2 linked regions of the Roseateles amylovorans genome follow. The protein of the gene in region 1 binds, or shares a complex with, the protein of each later gene. Links are inferred from orthologs where the notes say so. Each region holds a gene or a part of one and is shown in the gene's direction. Other genes may lie near its edges.

Region 1 (7,204 bases):
TTTTCCGCCGCAGCCGCCGGACGCTGAAGGTCCGGCGTGGACGGTGCGGCAGATTTGGTCCCTGGAGCGCGGCGCGGATGGTCGGATCTGGGCGGGGACGATTCCGGGCGGATTGTTTGTCAGTGGCGATGAGGGCGCGTCGTGGCGACTGGTCGATTCGCTGTGGCATCGGGCCGAGCGGCTGGGCTGGTTTGGCGGGGGTTATGACGCGCCGGGCATCCATTCAATCTGCATCGATCTGGCCGATCCGGACCGGCTGTTGCTGGGCATCTCCTGCGGCGGCGCGTGGCGCAGCGACGATGGGGGCGCCACGTGGCGCCTGAGCGCCAAGGGCATGCTTGCGGCGTTCATGCCGCCGGAGCAGGCCGGCGATGAGAACACGCAGGATCCGCATCGCATCGTCGCCTGCGAGGCCGACCCCCGGGTGCTCTGGTGCCAGCATCACAACGGTGTGTGGCGCAGTGACGATGCGGGCGCCAACTGGCAAGCGCTCGATCCGCCGATCTCAGGCTTCGGATTCGGCGTGGCGGCCCATGCGGGCGATCCGCTCACCGCCTGGTTCGTGCCCGGTGTGAAGGATGAGAAGCGCCTGCCGGTCGATGGCGCATTGGTCGTCAACCGGACGCGGGACGGCGGACGCAGCTTCGACACCTTGCGGTCCGGGCTTCCGCAACAGCATTGCTATGACCTGGTCTATCGCCATGGCCTGGTCGCCCATGAGGATGGACGGCGCCTGCTGATGGGCAGCACAACCGGCAATCTCTGGGCCACCGGAGATGCCGGCGACCACTGGCGCAGCGTCTCCCACACGCTGCCACCGATCTACGCGGTGCGTTTCGGTTGAGGCGCCGTGGCGGCTCAGGCCGTCGGGTCGTTCTGATCGTCTGCTGCGAGCAACCCGGCCCACTCCGGCCCGGGCGGCGCCTCCAGGCTGAGCGGCGCTCCGGTGACCGGATGGTTGAACTGCAGCCGATGGGCATGCAGCCACAGCCGCTGCAGGCCGAAATGCGCGGCAAGGGCCCGGTTCAGCGGCCCCTTGCCATGATTCGCGTCGCCGATGATGGGATGGGCGACATGCTTGAGATGTCGACGGATCTGATGCCGACGCCCCTGCACCGGTTCACAGGCCCATACGCTGACGCGGGTGGTGGGGAAACGGGCGTCTGTGCTCACCGGCAAGGTCAGCCGGTGCAGGCAGGACCATGCGGTTTGGGCCTCCAGATGGGGCTGTCCGGCGGACGGCAATTCCGGATCGCGCGCCAGCGGATGGTCGATGACGCCGTGTGCAGAAGCGGGCCAGCCTCGGACCAGTGCCAGGTAGCGCTTGTGGGTGAGGCGCTCTGCCAGCGCCACGCCCATCTGGCTGGCCACCTCGGCGCTCAGCGCGAACACCAGCACGCCGGAGGTGCCGCGATCCAGCCGATGCACCGGCCAGACGGGCCGCCCCAGTTGATCGCGCAGCCGTTGCAGGGCGGCGTCGTCCTCATGCGCATCCAGGGCGGTGCGATGCACCAGCAGCCCGGCCGGTTTGTCGATCACGGCCAGCGCATCGTCGAGGTAGAGCAGCTTCAATGGCGCCACCGGCGCGACGTGCACGACAGGCGCTTCATGCGCCGCATCGGTCGGCTCGGTGGAGATGTGCATGCCGACGGCGATGTCCGTGTGCGGCGACGTCGCACGATCGGCAGACGTCGACCTGGGCTGCAACTCAGCGTCGGGCGGCAAGGGCTGGCCAGTCATGGCGGAAGCGATGTGGGTCCCGGTCAACGCAGGTCGCCGTCCAGGTACAGCCAGGCCCCGGCGACACGGACGAATCGACTGGTCTCATGCAGCCGATGGGCGCGGCCACCGAGCTTGCTGCGGGCCACGAATTCGACGGTGGCGTGGTCCTCATCCTGCTGCACATGTCGCTTCACCGACAGCCCCAGCCACTGCAGGCCGGGCTCGTTCGGCGCCAGTGAGGCGGGTCGGGTGTCCGGATGCCAGGTGGCGAGCAGGTAGTCGGTCAGATCCAGCACGAAGGCGCTGTAACGGGAGCGCATCAGGGCTTCGGCCGTCGACGCGATGCGGGCGCCGTCGGCCGTGAAGGCCCGGTGCGGCACACCGCAGCAGGCGTCGTAGGAGCGGCCGCTTTCACACGGGCACGGCATGGCGGACGGCGCTTGAGCGACTCCGGTGTTGTCGCCAGCGGTGCTGGAAGGGCGGCTGGCAGGGGCCGTGCGGGTTTTTTCTGGCTTCATGGAGGCGGCATGATGCCAGCCTCTCTAGAATGGCTGGATGAATTCCCAGGATTTCGGTGCGCCCGGCGCGTCTCAAGATGACCTGTTCAGCCCGCGTTCGCCGCGCGGTCTGCTGGACAACCTCAACCCCGAGCAATATGCAGCCGTGACGCTGGGACAGGAGCCAGCATTGATCCTGGCCGGTGCCGGTTCGGGCAAGACCCGGGTGCTGACCACCCGCATCGCCTGGCTCATGAGCCAGGGCCTCACCACACCGGCCGGCGTGATGGCGGTGACCTTCACCAACAAGGCCGCCAAGGAAATGGTGACCCGGTTGTCGGCGATGCTGCCGGTCAATGTGCGCGGCATGTGGCTGGGCACCTTCCACGGTTTGTGCAACCGCTTCCTGCGGGCGCACTGGAAGCTGGCGGGCCTGCCCCAGGGTTTCCAGATCCTGGATGCGGGCGACACCGTCTCCGCCGTGAAGCGCGTCATCAAGGCGATGAAGCTGGACGAGGAACGCTTCGTCCCCAAGCAGGTCTCGTGGTTCATCGCCGGCGCCAAGGAAGACGGCATGCGGCCGCGCGACATCGATCTGCGCGATGAGCAGACCCGCAAGCTGGTCGAGATCTACCAGGCCTACGAGGACCAGTGCGAGCGCGAAGGCGTGGTGGACTTCGCCGAGCTGATGCTGCGGTCCTACGAGCTGATGCGCGACAACGCCGCCGTGCGCGAGCATTACCAGCGTCGCTTCCAGTACGTGCTGGTGGACGAGTTCCAGGACACCAACAAGCTGCAGTACGCCTGGCTGAAGATGTTCGCGCCACCCGGCAACGGGCAGGGCGTGTTCGCGGTGGGCGATGACGACCAGAGCATCTACGCCTTCCGCGGTGCGCGCGTGGGCAACATGAGCGACTTCGAGCGTGAATACCGGGTGCGCAAGGTCGTCAAGCTGGAGCAGAACTACCGCAGCTTCGGCAACATTCTGGATGCGGCCAATGCGCTGATCAGCAACAACAGCCACCGCCTGGGCAAGAACCTGCGGACCGAGGCCGGCCCGGGCGAGCCGGTGCGGGTGCATGAGGCCAATAGCGACTTCGCCGAGGCCCAGTGGCTGCTGGAGGAGGCGCAGGCGCTGCATCGGCAAGGGCTGGCGCGCAGCGAGATCGCGGTGCTCTATCGCAGCAATGCCCAATCGCGGGTGATTGAATCGGCGCTGTTCAATGCGGGCATCCCGTACCGCGTCTATGGCGGCCTGCGCTTTTTCGAGCGGGCCGAAGTCAAGCACGCGCTCGCCTATCTGCGCCTGATCGAGAACCCCAACGACGACACCAGCTTCCTGCGCGTGGTGAATTTCCCGGCGCGCGGCATCGGCGCCCGCACGGTGGAACTGCTTCAGGACGGCGCTCGCCAGAGCGGCCGATCGCTCTATCAGAGCATCGGCTCGGTGAGCGGTCGCGGCGGCGCGAGCCTGGGTGGATTCGTCGGCATGGTCGATGCCATGCGCGAAGCCACCACCGGCCTGACGCTGCGGGAGATCATCGAGCATGTGATCGAGACCTCCGGTCTGGCGGATTTCTACCGCGCCGAGAAAGAAGGCGAAGAGCGGCTGGAGAACCTGGGCGAACTGGTGAATGCCGCCGAGGCCTTCGTCACCCAGGAGGGCTTCGGCAAGGACGCGATTGCGCTGCCGGTGGATGAGCACTCCCCCGGCCAGATTGCCGACGGCTTGCCCGCGGCGATTGCGCCCGCCAATCCGGCGACGCCGGATGCGGAGACCGGCGAGATCATGTCGCCGCTGGCTGCCTTCCTCACCCATGCCTCGCTGGAGGCTGGCGACAACCAGGCGCAGGCGGGCCAGGATGCGGTGCAGCTGATGACAGTGCACTCGGCCAAGGGCCTGGAGTTCGATGCGGTCTTCATCACCGGCCTGGAAGAGGGCCTGTTCCCGCACGAGAACTCGATGTCCGATTCGGACGGTCTGGAGGAAGAGCGCCGTCTGATGTATGTGGCGATCACCCGTGCGCGGCAGCGGCTCTACATCAGCTTCTGCCAGACGCGGATGCTGCATGGCCAGACCCGCTACAACATCAAGAGCCGCTTCATGGAGGAGCTCCCCGAGGAGACGCTGAAGTGGCTGACCCCTCGCAACCAGGGCTTCGGCTCAGGCTTTGCGCGCGACTATCAGCAAGCCTGGCAGCGCGGATCCGGGCTGAAGTCCATGGTGGGCGCGGGCCGGGTGGAACCGCCGTCCTTTGCCTCTGCGCCGGTGCCGCAGTCGATGAAGCAGTCGGCCGCACAAAAGACGGGCGACGAACATGGCGGTCTGCGGGTCGGCAAGGGCGTGTTCCACACCAAATTCGGCGAGGGCGTGCTGCTCACGCTGGAAGGCAGTGGACCGGATGCCCGCGCCCAGGTGAACTTCGGCCGCCACGGCGTGAAGTGGCTGGCGCTGAGCGTGGCCAAGCTGACGCCGATCGACTGAGCGAGAGGGCCCGGCGGCGCGTGCGCGGCGCGTCTCGCACCGCATCGCCCGCCGCATCTCCCGCCGCATCTCCCGCCGCATGCCGGGGCGCCTCTCGGGCCGATGGGCCGTGCAGTCGCCAGACGCGGTGATGACGCCGCGATGACCCCGCGATGACCCCGCGATGAGGCCCTGACAACGCCGTTTTTCAGAAACAGTTAGAGTTGGGCAGGAGCTGCGCGCGTGCATCGCCGAGATCCGGGCGTCCGCCTGGAGATCGGACTCGCGACTGGGAGGGAGGTTGCATTGAAACTTTTCAGGTTCTGGAATCTCCATGCGAACTGTTATTCCCATTGATCCCCCTCACGACCCGACGGTCCTGGATGCCGCGTCGCTTGGCGCGGCGATTCGATCGGCCCGCACCCGCCGACGCATTCCGTTGGTCGAAGCCGCCGATGCGCTGGGCATTTCCCGCCAGACGATGATCAACATCGAGAAGGGCGGCGCCGGTGTCGGGCTGCCCACCGTGCTGCGAGCGGCCCAGGAACTGGGCGTGACGCTGTTCGCCGTCCCGGCGATGGAGCGCGAGGTGGTGCGGCAAGCCATCATGGCCATCCGCGACTGAGCGGCTCTCGGCGATCGTTTCGCCGACTGGTCGACCGATATCTACAGACCCACTGACAGATCGACGGCTTGATCGCTCGATCGCCTGATGCCTGATGCCTGATGCCTTGATCGTTGGCTGGCCGATTCCCATCAATCGGTCGTCCCGGCGGCTTGGTGCGGCGGTGGGCCGGTGAGGTGATGGAACGCGCATGAAAAAGGCCCGCCATGTGGCGGGCCTTGCATGCCTCTCTGAGGACGGGCGTCAGATCCCGATGTCGCCACCGTCCTTGCGGGTAATGACGACCGTCGCGGAGCGCGGGCGCTTCTTCACCGTCTGGTCGGCTTGGTTGGCCGGCCAGTAGCTGCCGAAGGTCTTGCCGGCCCAGTCGGGCGTGCCATCTTCACCGGGATGCTGCACGTTGAAGAACAGCGTCTTGTTGTCCGGCGTCATCGCAATGCCGGTGATCTCGCATTCCTTCGGTCCGACCAGGAAGCGGCGCACCGTGTCGGCGGTCGCCTTGGCGCCGGCGATCGTGCTGGTGCCGCCCGCAGCGGTCGCCACGCCACCGTCACCCACCTTGCCCGGAACGGCGGCCAGCATCATGCAGTTGGTGACATCGGTGTAGGCGCCGTCGTCGGTCTGGATCCACAGCAGGCCACGCTTGTCGAAGTACAAGCCGTCGGGGCTGGAGAAATCGTTCACATCGGTCAGGCCGGACAGGTTCACGTCCGCAGCGGCATCGGCCTGCGCACCGAACAGGTAGATGTCCCAGTTCAGCTTGGTGACGTCAGTGGCGTTCTCGCGCCAGCGGATGATGTGGCCGTTCGGGTTGCCCTTCTGGTTGCTGGTGCCCTTGGGGTCCTCGTAGTAACGCGGGTTGGCGGCATCGGGCCGGGCCTGGCGGCCGGTCGGCGTCGCAGTCGGCGGCACGCGGTTCGAGTCGTTGTTGTTGGTCAAGGTCATGTAGACCTCGCTTGTGGTCGGATGGACCGCGCCCCACTCCGGGCGGTCCATCTTGGTCGCGCCGAGCTTGTCGGCCGCCAGGCGGCTGTGGACCAGCACGTCGCCCTGGTCGGCGAAGGCATAGGCCGTGTTGGTGGCGTCCAGGCCGTTCTTGCCGAAGGTGAGCTCCAGCCAGTCGCCGGTACCGTCCGCATTGAAGCGGGCCACGTACAGCGTGCCTTCGTCCAGGTACTTGGCGCCGGCGGTCATGCCCTTGCCCACATCAGCCGCATCCCAGACCGCCTTGGAGACGAACTTGTAGATGTACTCGTTGCGCGAGTCGTCACCCATGTAGAACACGATGGGCTTGCCCGCGACGGCGGGCGCCGGCCAGGCGCCTTCATGGTTGAAGCGGCCCAGGGCGGTGCGCTTGGCCGGTGTCGACGTGGGCGCGAACGGGTCGATCTCCACCACCCAGCCGAAGGTGTTGATGGTGTTGCGATAGTCGTCGGCCGCGGTGGCGCCGGTGATGGACGAGTTCCAGCGCGCGAACAGGTCGTCGGTGCCGGCGGTCTCCCACAGGTAGGGACTCTTGCGGTTCTGCGGCAGGCCGTAGCGGTTCAGGCCGGCGATTTCCTTGGCGCTGCGGGTGGCGTCATCGCCAGCGGCACGGCTGATCACGTTGAGAAAGTTCTCTTCGCAGGTCAGGTAGGTGCCCCACGGCGTGTAGCCGTTGGCGCAGTTGTTGTTGGTGCCGCGGGTCTGCTGGCCGGCCGCATTGAACTTGGTCGCCAGCAACGCATTGCCGCGCGCCGGGCCGGTGATGTCCATCGTGGTGGCGGAGGTCACGCGACGGTTGTAGCGCGAGCCGCGCACCATCGACCAGGCGCCGCTGGCGTTGTCGCGCTTGGTCTCGACCACGCTGATGCCGTGGGCGTAGATTTCCTTCTCGACTTCGGTCGCATTGCGAGC
Region 2 (7,078 bases), 1.9 Mb from region 1 along the record:
CACCATGCGGGCATCGGTCCAGTCGGTGATGAAGACCTTGTGGTCCTTGAGCAGTTGGGCGACGGTATCACGCAGCAGCGTGGCGTGATGGCCGGAGAGCGGGGCCACCACCAGCACGGTGGGCTGCGACTTCATCTTGCCCAGCACCTTCAGGTCGTCGGTGTAGCGCTTGAAGCGCAGCAGGCGACAGAACGGCTTTTCCAGGGCCACCAGTTCCTGGATGGCCACATCCACGCCATCGACCTTCACGCTGTGGAGGTTGAACTCCGGCTTTTCGTATTCCTTGGCCAGGCGGTGCATCAGGTCCAGGCCGGCAGACAGCCGATGCGACATCGGTGTGTGCGCGAACGGCGACAACGGGTGGCTGTACAGCTTGGCGGAGGCGCTGGCGAATTCCGAGAAAGGGCTCAGGAGCGCGCGCTGGGTTTCGTACAACTGATAGAGCATCTGGCTACCCCTGTGGAGGAACGGTGAGACCGCGGTGAGACCGCCGGGAATTGGCATTGTGCAATGCAGCAATTCTAGGCCCGCCGATGCCGGGAGTGTGCGCCGCGTGAGCCGCAGCGGCATGCGTCAAAGTCGTGTCAGTGCCCTCAAATCGTCACAAATCGCCGGAAAACCGGGCCCGTGCCCGCCGGCCCGCCGCATTGTGGGGTTGGAGGTGTCGCCAAGGTGACGGGGTGGGGCGGTGGTCGATCCAAAAAGCAAACGGGGTCGACCGCATGGTGACGGTCGACCCCGTTGGGATCGCTGTGCGGGTGAGTGGCTGCCCGGCGTGCGGATGACGCTTGAGCGGCTGGGCGGGCGTCAGGCCCCGCCCGTGTCGGTTCAGGCCTTCTTGACCGCGGCAATCGCGGCGGCCACCGCCTTGATGTTCTTGCTGTTCAATGCGGCGACGCAGATGCGGCCCGAATCGACGCCATACACGCCGAATTCGCTGCGCAGTCGCTGCATCTGCTCGGTGCTGAGGCCGGAGTAGCTGAACATGCCCTTCTGCCGGGTGACAAAGCTCAGGTCTTCCTGGATGCCGGCGGCCTTAAGTTCGATCACCAGGGCTTCGCGCATCTGGCGGATGCGCACCCGCATGCCTGCCAGCTCTTCTTCCCATTGGGCCCTCAGGGCCGGCGTGGACAGCACTGTGGCCACCACCTGGGCGCCGTGGGTGGGCGGGTTGGAGTAGTTGGTGCGGATGACGATCTTGAGCTGGCTCAGGACCTTGGTGGTCTCTTCCGCATTGGCGCAGACCACGCTCAGCGCGCCGACGCGCTCGCCGTACAGGGAGAAGCTCTTGGAGAAGCTGGTGGAGACAAAGAAGTCCAGGCCGGCGTCCAGGAACTGCTGGATCACCGCGCCGTCTTCGGCGATGCCCTCGCCGAAGCCCTGATAGGCCATGTCGAGGAAGGCCACCAGTTGGCGGGCCTTGACGGTCTCGACCACCCTCGCCCACTGGGCGGGCGTCAGGTCATAGCCGGTGGGGTTGTGGCAGCAGGCGTGCAGCACGATGACCGTGCCCGCTGGCGCCGCATTGAGCGCCGTCAGCATGCCTTCGACATGGATGCCACGCTGGGCGGCGTCGTAGTAGGGATAGGTCTCGACGGTGAAGCCGGCGTTGGTGAACAGCGCCCGGTGGTTTTCCCAGGACGGATCCGAGATCAGCACCTTGGCCGCCGGGTTCAGTCGCTTCAGGAAGTCGGCGCCGATCTTCAGGCCGCCGGTGCCGCCCAGGGCCTGGACGGTCGCCACGCGCTTGGCCTTCAGGACCTCCGCATCGGCACCGAACACCAGCGCCTGCACCGCTTGGTCATAGGCGACGATGCCGTCGATCGGCAGGTAGCCGCGTGCCTTCGGGGCGGCCTGCATCTGCGCTTCGGCGGTGGCCACGCAGCCCAGCAGCGGCAGTTTGCCGTTGTCGTCGTAGTACACGCCCACGCCCAGGTTGACCTTGTTGGGGTTGGGGTCGGCATTGAATTGTTCGTTCAGGCCCAGGATGGGGTCGCGAGGGGCCATGGCGACGGCGGCGAACAGGGACATGGAGGCTTTCCTGACAGTGCGTTGGCAAGAGCGAAGAGGCAGTGAGCCGACAGGGATCGCCGGCTGCGCTACGCTGTCGTGTTGAGACGCCCAGCGAAGCCTGCCGATTGTAGGCAGGGAATGGTCGTCATCCTGGGTAACCCTGAGCGTAGCCTGAGAGTAGTCTGATGAGTCGATCCACTGTTGCCAAGCCTGTTGTCCCGCCCGCCGCCGAGGCGGCGAGCGACCCGGCACAAGCGCTGCCGAAGGGCGAATTCGTCTCTTTCGAAGGCTCTCCGTTCCAGCTCTTCCAGCCGTATCCGCCGGCGGGTGATCAGCCCACGGCGATTCAGCAGCTCGTCGAAGGGGTGAACGACGGCGAGAGCTTCCAGACGCTGCTGGGCGTGACGGGCTCAGGCAAGACCTTCACGATGGCCAACACCATCGCGCGGCTGGGTCGCCCCGCGATCATCTTCGCGCCGAACAAGACGTTGGCGGCGCAGCTGTACAGCGAGTTCCGGGAGTTCTTCCCGAAGAACGCCGTCGAGTACTTCGTCAGCTACTACGACTACTACCAGCCCGAGGCCTATGTGCCGCAGCGCGACCTGTTCATCGAGAAGGACAGCGCGATCAATGAGCAGATCGAGCAGTTGCGGCTGTCCTGCACCAAGAGCCTGCTGGAACGTCGTGATGTGGTGATCGTGGCGTCGGTGTCGGCGATCTACGGCATCGGCAACCCCAGCGACTACCACCAGATGGTGATGACGCTGCGGGTGGGGGACAAAGTCGGTCAGCGCGATGTGATCGCGCAGCTGGCGCGGATGCAGTACACCCGCAACGAGATGGAATTCACCCGCGGCCATTTCCGCGTGCGTGGCGACACCATCGACGTCTTCCCGGCCGAGCACTCGGAGCTGGCGCTGCGCATCGAACTGTTCGATGACGAGCTGGAAGGGCTGCAGCTGTTCGATCCGCTGACGGGTCAGATCCGGCAGAAGATCCCGCGCTTCACGGTTTATCCCTCCAGTCACTATGTGACGCCGCGGGACCGTGTGGTGGCGGCGATCGAGACGATCAAGGAGGAGCTGCGCGAGCGTGTGGCCTTCTTCATCAAGGAAGGCAAGCTGGTGGAAGCGCAGCGGTTGGAGCAGCGCACCCGGTTTGACTTGGAGATGTTGCAGGAGGTGGGCCATTGCAAGGGCATCGAGAACTACACCCGGCACCTGTCGGGCGCGGCGCCGGGCGATCCGCCGCCGACGCTGGTGGACTACCTGCCGCCGGATGCGCTGATGTTCCTGGACGAGAGCCATGTGCTGATCGGGCAATTCGGCGGCATGTACAACGGCGACCGGGCCCGCAAGAGCACCCTGGTCGACTACGGCTTCCGTCTGCCGTCCGCCATGGACAACCGACCGCTGAAGTTCGAAGAGTACGAACGCAAGATGCGCCAGGCGATCTTCGTGTCGGCGACCCCAGGCGACTATGAAAAGCGCCAGGCCGGCAACGTGGTCGAGCAATTGGTGCGGCCGACCGGTCTGGTGGATCCGATTGTGGAGGTGCGTCCGGCCGTTCATCAGGTCGACGATGTCCTGCAGGAGATCCGTGACCGGGTGGAGATCCATGAGCGGGTGCTGATCACCACGTTGACCAAGCGCATGGCGGAGCAGTTGACCGAATACCTCAGCGACAACGGGGTGAAGGTCCGCTATCTGCATTCGGACATCGATACGGTGGAGCGGGTCGAGATCCTGCGGGACCTGCGCCTGGGGACTTTCGACGTGCTGGTGGGGATCAACCTGCTGCGAGAGGGCCTGGACATTCCGGAGGTCTCGCTGGTGGCCATTCTGGATGCCGACAAGGAAGGCTTCCTGCGCGCCGAGCGCAGTTTGATCCAGACCATCGGGCGGGCGGCGCGCAACGTCAACGGCAAGGCCATCCTCTATGCGGACCGCATGACCGAGTCGATGCGCAAGGCCATTGGGGAGACCGAGCGGCGCCGCGCCAAGCAGGTCGCCTTCAACGCCGAAAACGGGATCACGCCGCGCGGCGTCGTCAAGCGCATTCGCGACTTGATCGACGGGGTCTACAGCGACAAGCCCGGACGGGATGACGCCAAGCTGATCCACGAGGCCGCCGAGGTCGAGGCGATGAGCGAGAAGGATCTGAGCAAGCGCATCACGCAACTGGAAAAGCAGATGCTGGAGCATGCGCGCAACCTCGAATTCGAGAAGGCCGCGCGGCTGCGCGATCAATTGGCGCAACTCAAGGAGCAGGCTTTCGGCGCGGCGGTGCACGACAACGTCGTGCCGATCGCGTCGGGCAAGTCGTAAGGGGTGGTAACGAACCCACTGGTTCAGGTGGTATCCCTGACATCTTCCTGAGACGAAGAGGGGTTGCTCGTGCAGTGGCTGCTATTGAGCCTCGGGCGGCGCCGGATGACCATGTCCACATGGACAAACGCCTCATCACCCTTGAAACGAAGTGGCGCACGGTGATCCCGACGCTCGCCACCAAAGCTGACCTCAGTGACCTGGAGGGTCGCCTGCGAGCCGAGATGCACAAAGGCTTCGGCGAGATGCAGCGCTGGGTCATCGGCACGACCTTGGCCAGTGTGGCGGCATTCGTGTCGGTCGTTGCCTTGATCTTGAGCGTGCTGCGCGCGGGGTGGTCAGGTGGGTAAGCCTTGGGCGTTGTGTGACTGTTGGGCTGCCGAACTGTTGAGCTGCCGGACTGTTGAGGTGCCGAGCTGCTTGGATGAGGAATGGTTGCCGGCACAGCATGCCCTGAAATCCAGGCACGCGACGTCCGCGGAAGGGTCATCGTGGCTGCGATAGCGGCGGGTTGACAGTTTGTAAAGACGATGCAGGCCTGGAGAATCTCACCATGTCCAGCGTTGATCTGTCTGTTCTCTTCGTCTGCACCGGAAACATCTGCCGGTCGCCCACCGCTGAAGGCGTGCTTCGCTCGAAGCTGTCGTCGCTGGGATGGGCGGACCGAGTCCACATTGACTCGGCCGGCGTGCAGGGCTGGCACGCTGGGGAGCCTCCGGATCCTCGCAGCCAAGACCATGCCCGAAAGAGGGGCTACGAGCTCTCCGGCCAACGGGCGCGCGCGCTTCGCCCGAATGATTTCGAGCGCTTCGATCTGATCGTGGCCATGGACGCCGGGCACCTGCGTGAATTGCGCCGTCGCTGCCCAGCGCCCCTCCAGCACCGGCTGGGGCTGCTCCCCGGCGAGGTCGAGATCCCCGATCCCTACTACGGCGGCCCGGACGGCTTTGAGGATGTGCTTGACCGAATCGAGCAGGGTTGCGAGCGTCTGGCGCAGCAAATCGTCGCCCGCATCGGCCCTTGATCGCGCCTCCGGGCGCGTGTCGGGGGTAACCCGAGCAAGCTTTTGCTTACCCGAGTAGAATGCTCACCTATAGCGAGGGGTTAACCCTGCTTCGTGAGTCGGTCCGGGGTCGCCGGGCTGCCGCTTCAAGGTCCTGCTGCCTTCACCGGCCAAGGAGAAGTTCGATGCGTCTCACCACCAAAGGTCGTTTTGCTGTCACCGCGATGATTGATCTGGCGCTCCGTGAAAACGGCGGCCCGGTCGCACTCGCGGCCATCAGCCAACGCCAGCAGATCTCGCTGTCCTACCTGGAACAGCTGTTCGGCAAACTGCGCCGTCACCAACTGGTCGAAAGCACCCGAGGTCCCGGCGGAGGTTACTCGCTGGGCCGGCGTTCCGATGAGATCACCGTGGCCGACATCATCGTGGCGGTCGACGAGCCGATCGATGCCACCGGCTGCGGCGGCAAGGAAAATTGCATGGGTGACGACACCGGCCGCTGCATCACGCACGACCTGTGGACCGCGCTGAACAACAAGATGATCGAGTATCTCGACTCGGTCACGCTGCGCAAGCTGGTGGATGACCAGCTGGCCAAGGGCGTCACTGTGGAAGAAGCCCCGATCAAGCGCGCGATCTCCAGCACGCCGGTCGTCAAGCCGATCCGCATCACCGCACCCAATTCCGTGTTTGCACTGGGCAATGCCCTGAGCAAGTAGGCCATCGGTCCTCCGCCGGGCCGTCGGGCCACGACGGGCCACGATGGGCGGATGTGACTGCAAGCGCCAGTTTCCGTACCAGTTGGTCAGAAGAAGAAGCTATCCCATGGACATGACCCCGCATTTCCCCATTTACATGGACTACGGCGCCACCACGCCGGTGGATCCGCGCGTCGTCGACGCGATGATCCCGTGGTTGCGCGAACATTTCGGCAACCCGGCTTCGCGCAGTCATGCCTGGGGCTGGGAGGCGGAAGAGGCCGTCGAGAAGGCGCGCATCGAAGTCGCCAAACTGATCGGCGCGGATCCGCGTGAAATTGTCTGGACCTCCGGCGCGACCGAGTCCAACAACCTGGCGATCAAAGGTGCTGCGCACTTCTACCAGAGTCGCGGCAAGCATCTGATCACCGTCAAGACCGAGCACAAGGCGGTGCTGGACACCACGCGTGAGCTGGAGCGCCAAGGCTTCGAGGTGACCTACCTCGATGTCCAGGAAGACGGACTGCTGGATTTGGAAGCCCTCAAAGCGGCGATCCGCCCCGACACGATCCTGATCTCGGTGATGTTCGTGAACAACGAGATCGGCGTGATCCAGGACATCCCGACCATCGGCGCGCTGTGCCGTGAGAAGGGCATCGTGTTCCACGTCGACGCCGCCCAGGCGACCGGCAAGGTGGAAATTGACCTGGCGACGCTGCCGGTCGACCTGATGAGCCTGGCCTCGCACAAGTCCTACGGCCCGAAGGGCATCGGCGCGCTGTATGTGCGTCGCAAGCCGCGGGTGCGTCTGGAAGCGCAGATGCACGGTGGCGGTCACGAACGCGGTCTGCGTTCCGGCACATTGCCGACACACCAGATCGTGGGCATGGGCGAAGCCTTCCGCATCGCGCGGGAAGAAATGGCGACCGAGCTGCCGCGCATCAAGGCGCTGCAACAGCGTCTGCTGGACGGGCTGAAGGACATCGAGCAGGTGTTCATCAACGGCGACATGACCCGTCGGGTGCCGCACAACGTCA

The links.
Region 2: the proteins of N4261_RS07145 (region 1) and uvrB are in contact, whole or in part, in a crystal structure (PDB 7EGT), measured with the Thermus thermophilus proteins. The link is inferred for Roseateles amylovorans from one-to-one orthologs. Residues at the interface, in WP_096412145.1 of Thermus thermophilus: His654, Arg656, Phe657, Gln666, Asp668, Glu669, Lys680, Arg681, Leu682, Ser683, Lys685, Tyr686, Ala687; in WP_096411307.1 of Thermus thermophilus: Glu23, Leu25, Arg26, Asp27, Gly28, Glu29, Arg30, Phe31, Arg55, Glu326, Asp327, Phe328, Glu379, Ser382, Gln383, His398, Gly400, Arg401.

Annotation. Positions count from the first base shown.
Region 1 is NZ_CP104562.2:1,647,268-1,654,471, forward strand. The notes cover bases 1,890-4,990. They hold N4261_RS07145 (UvrD-helicase domain-containing protein), read left to right. Parts: upstream 1,890-2,277; coding sequence 2,278-4,704; downstream 4,705-4,990. Other genes in these bases: N4261_RS07140 (YchJ family protein), read right to left, coding at 1,890-2,150. Also shown: N4261_RS07130 (WD40/YVTN/BNR-like repeat-containing protein), read left to right, coding at 1-844; N4261_RS07135 (pseudouridine synthase), read right to left, coding at 859-1,740; more of N4261_RS07140, read right to left, coding at 1,764-1,889; N4261_RS07150 (helix-turn-helix transcriptional regulator), read left to right, coding at 5,018-5,308; N4261_RS07155 (PhoX family protein), read right to left, coding at 5,552-7,204. UniProt on the Escherichia coli protein: A helicase with DNA-dependent ATPase activity. Unwinds DNA duplexes with 3'-5' polarity. Translocates on single-stranded DNA with 3'-5' polarity. Initiates unwinding more efficiently from a nicked substrate than double-stranded DNA.
Region 2 is NZ_CP104562.2:3,572,845-3,579,922, reverse strand. What follows is about bases 1,795-4,769. They hold uvrB (excinuclease ABC subunit UvrB), read left to right. Parts: upstream 1,795-2,198; coding sequence 2,199-4,340; downstream 4,341-4,769. Other genes in these bases: N4261_RS14785 (hypothetical protein), read left to right, coding at 4,460-4,690; N4261_RS14795 (amino acid aminotransferase), read right to left, coding at 1,795-2,031. Also shown: N4261_RS14800 (polyhydroxyalkanoate depolymerase), read right to left, coding at 1-447; more of N4261_RS14795, read right to left, coding at 829-1,794; N4261_RS14780 (low molecular weight protein-tyrosine-phosphatase), read left to right, coding at 4,894-5,364; N4261_RS14775 (Fe-S cluster assembly transcription factor), read left to right, coding at 5,529-6,062; N4261_RS14770 (IscS subfamily cysteine desulfurase), read left to right, coding at 6,169-7,078. UniProt on the Escherichia coli protein: The UvrABC repair system catalyzes the recognition and processing of DNA lesions. A damage recognition complex composed of 2 UvrA and 2 UvrB subunits scans DNA for abnormalities.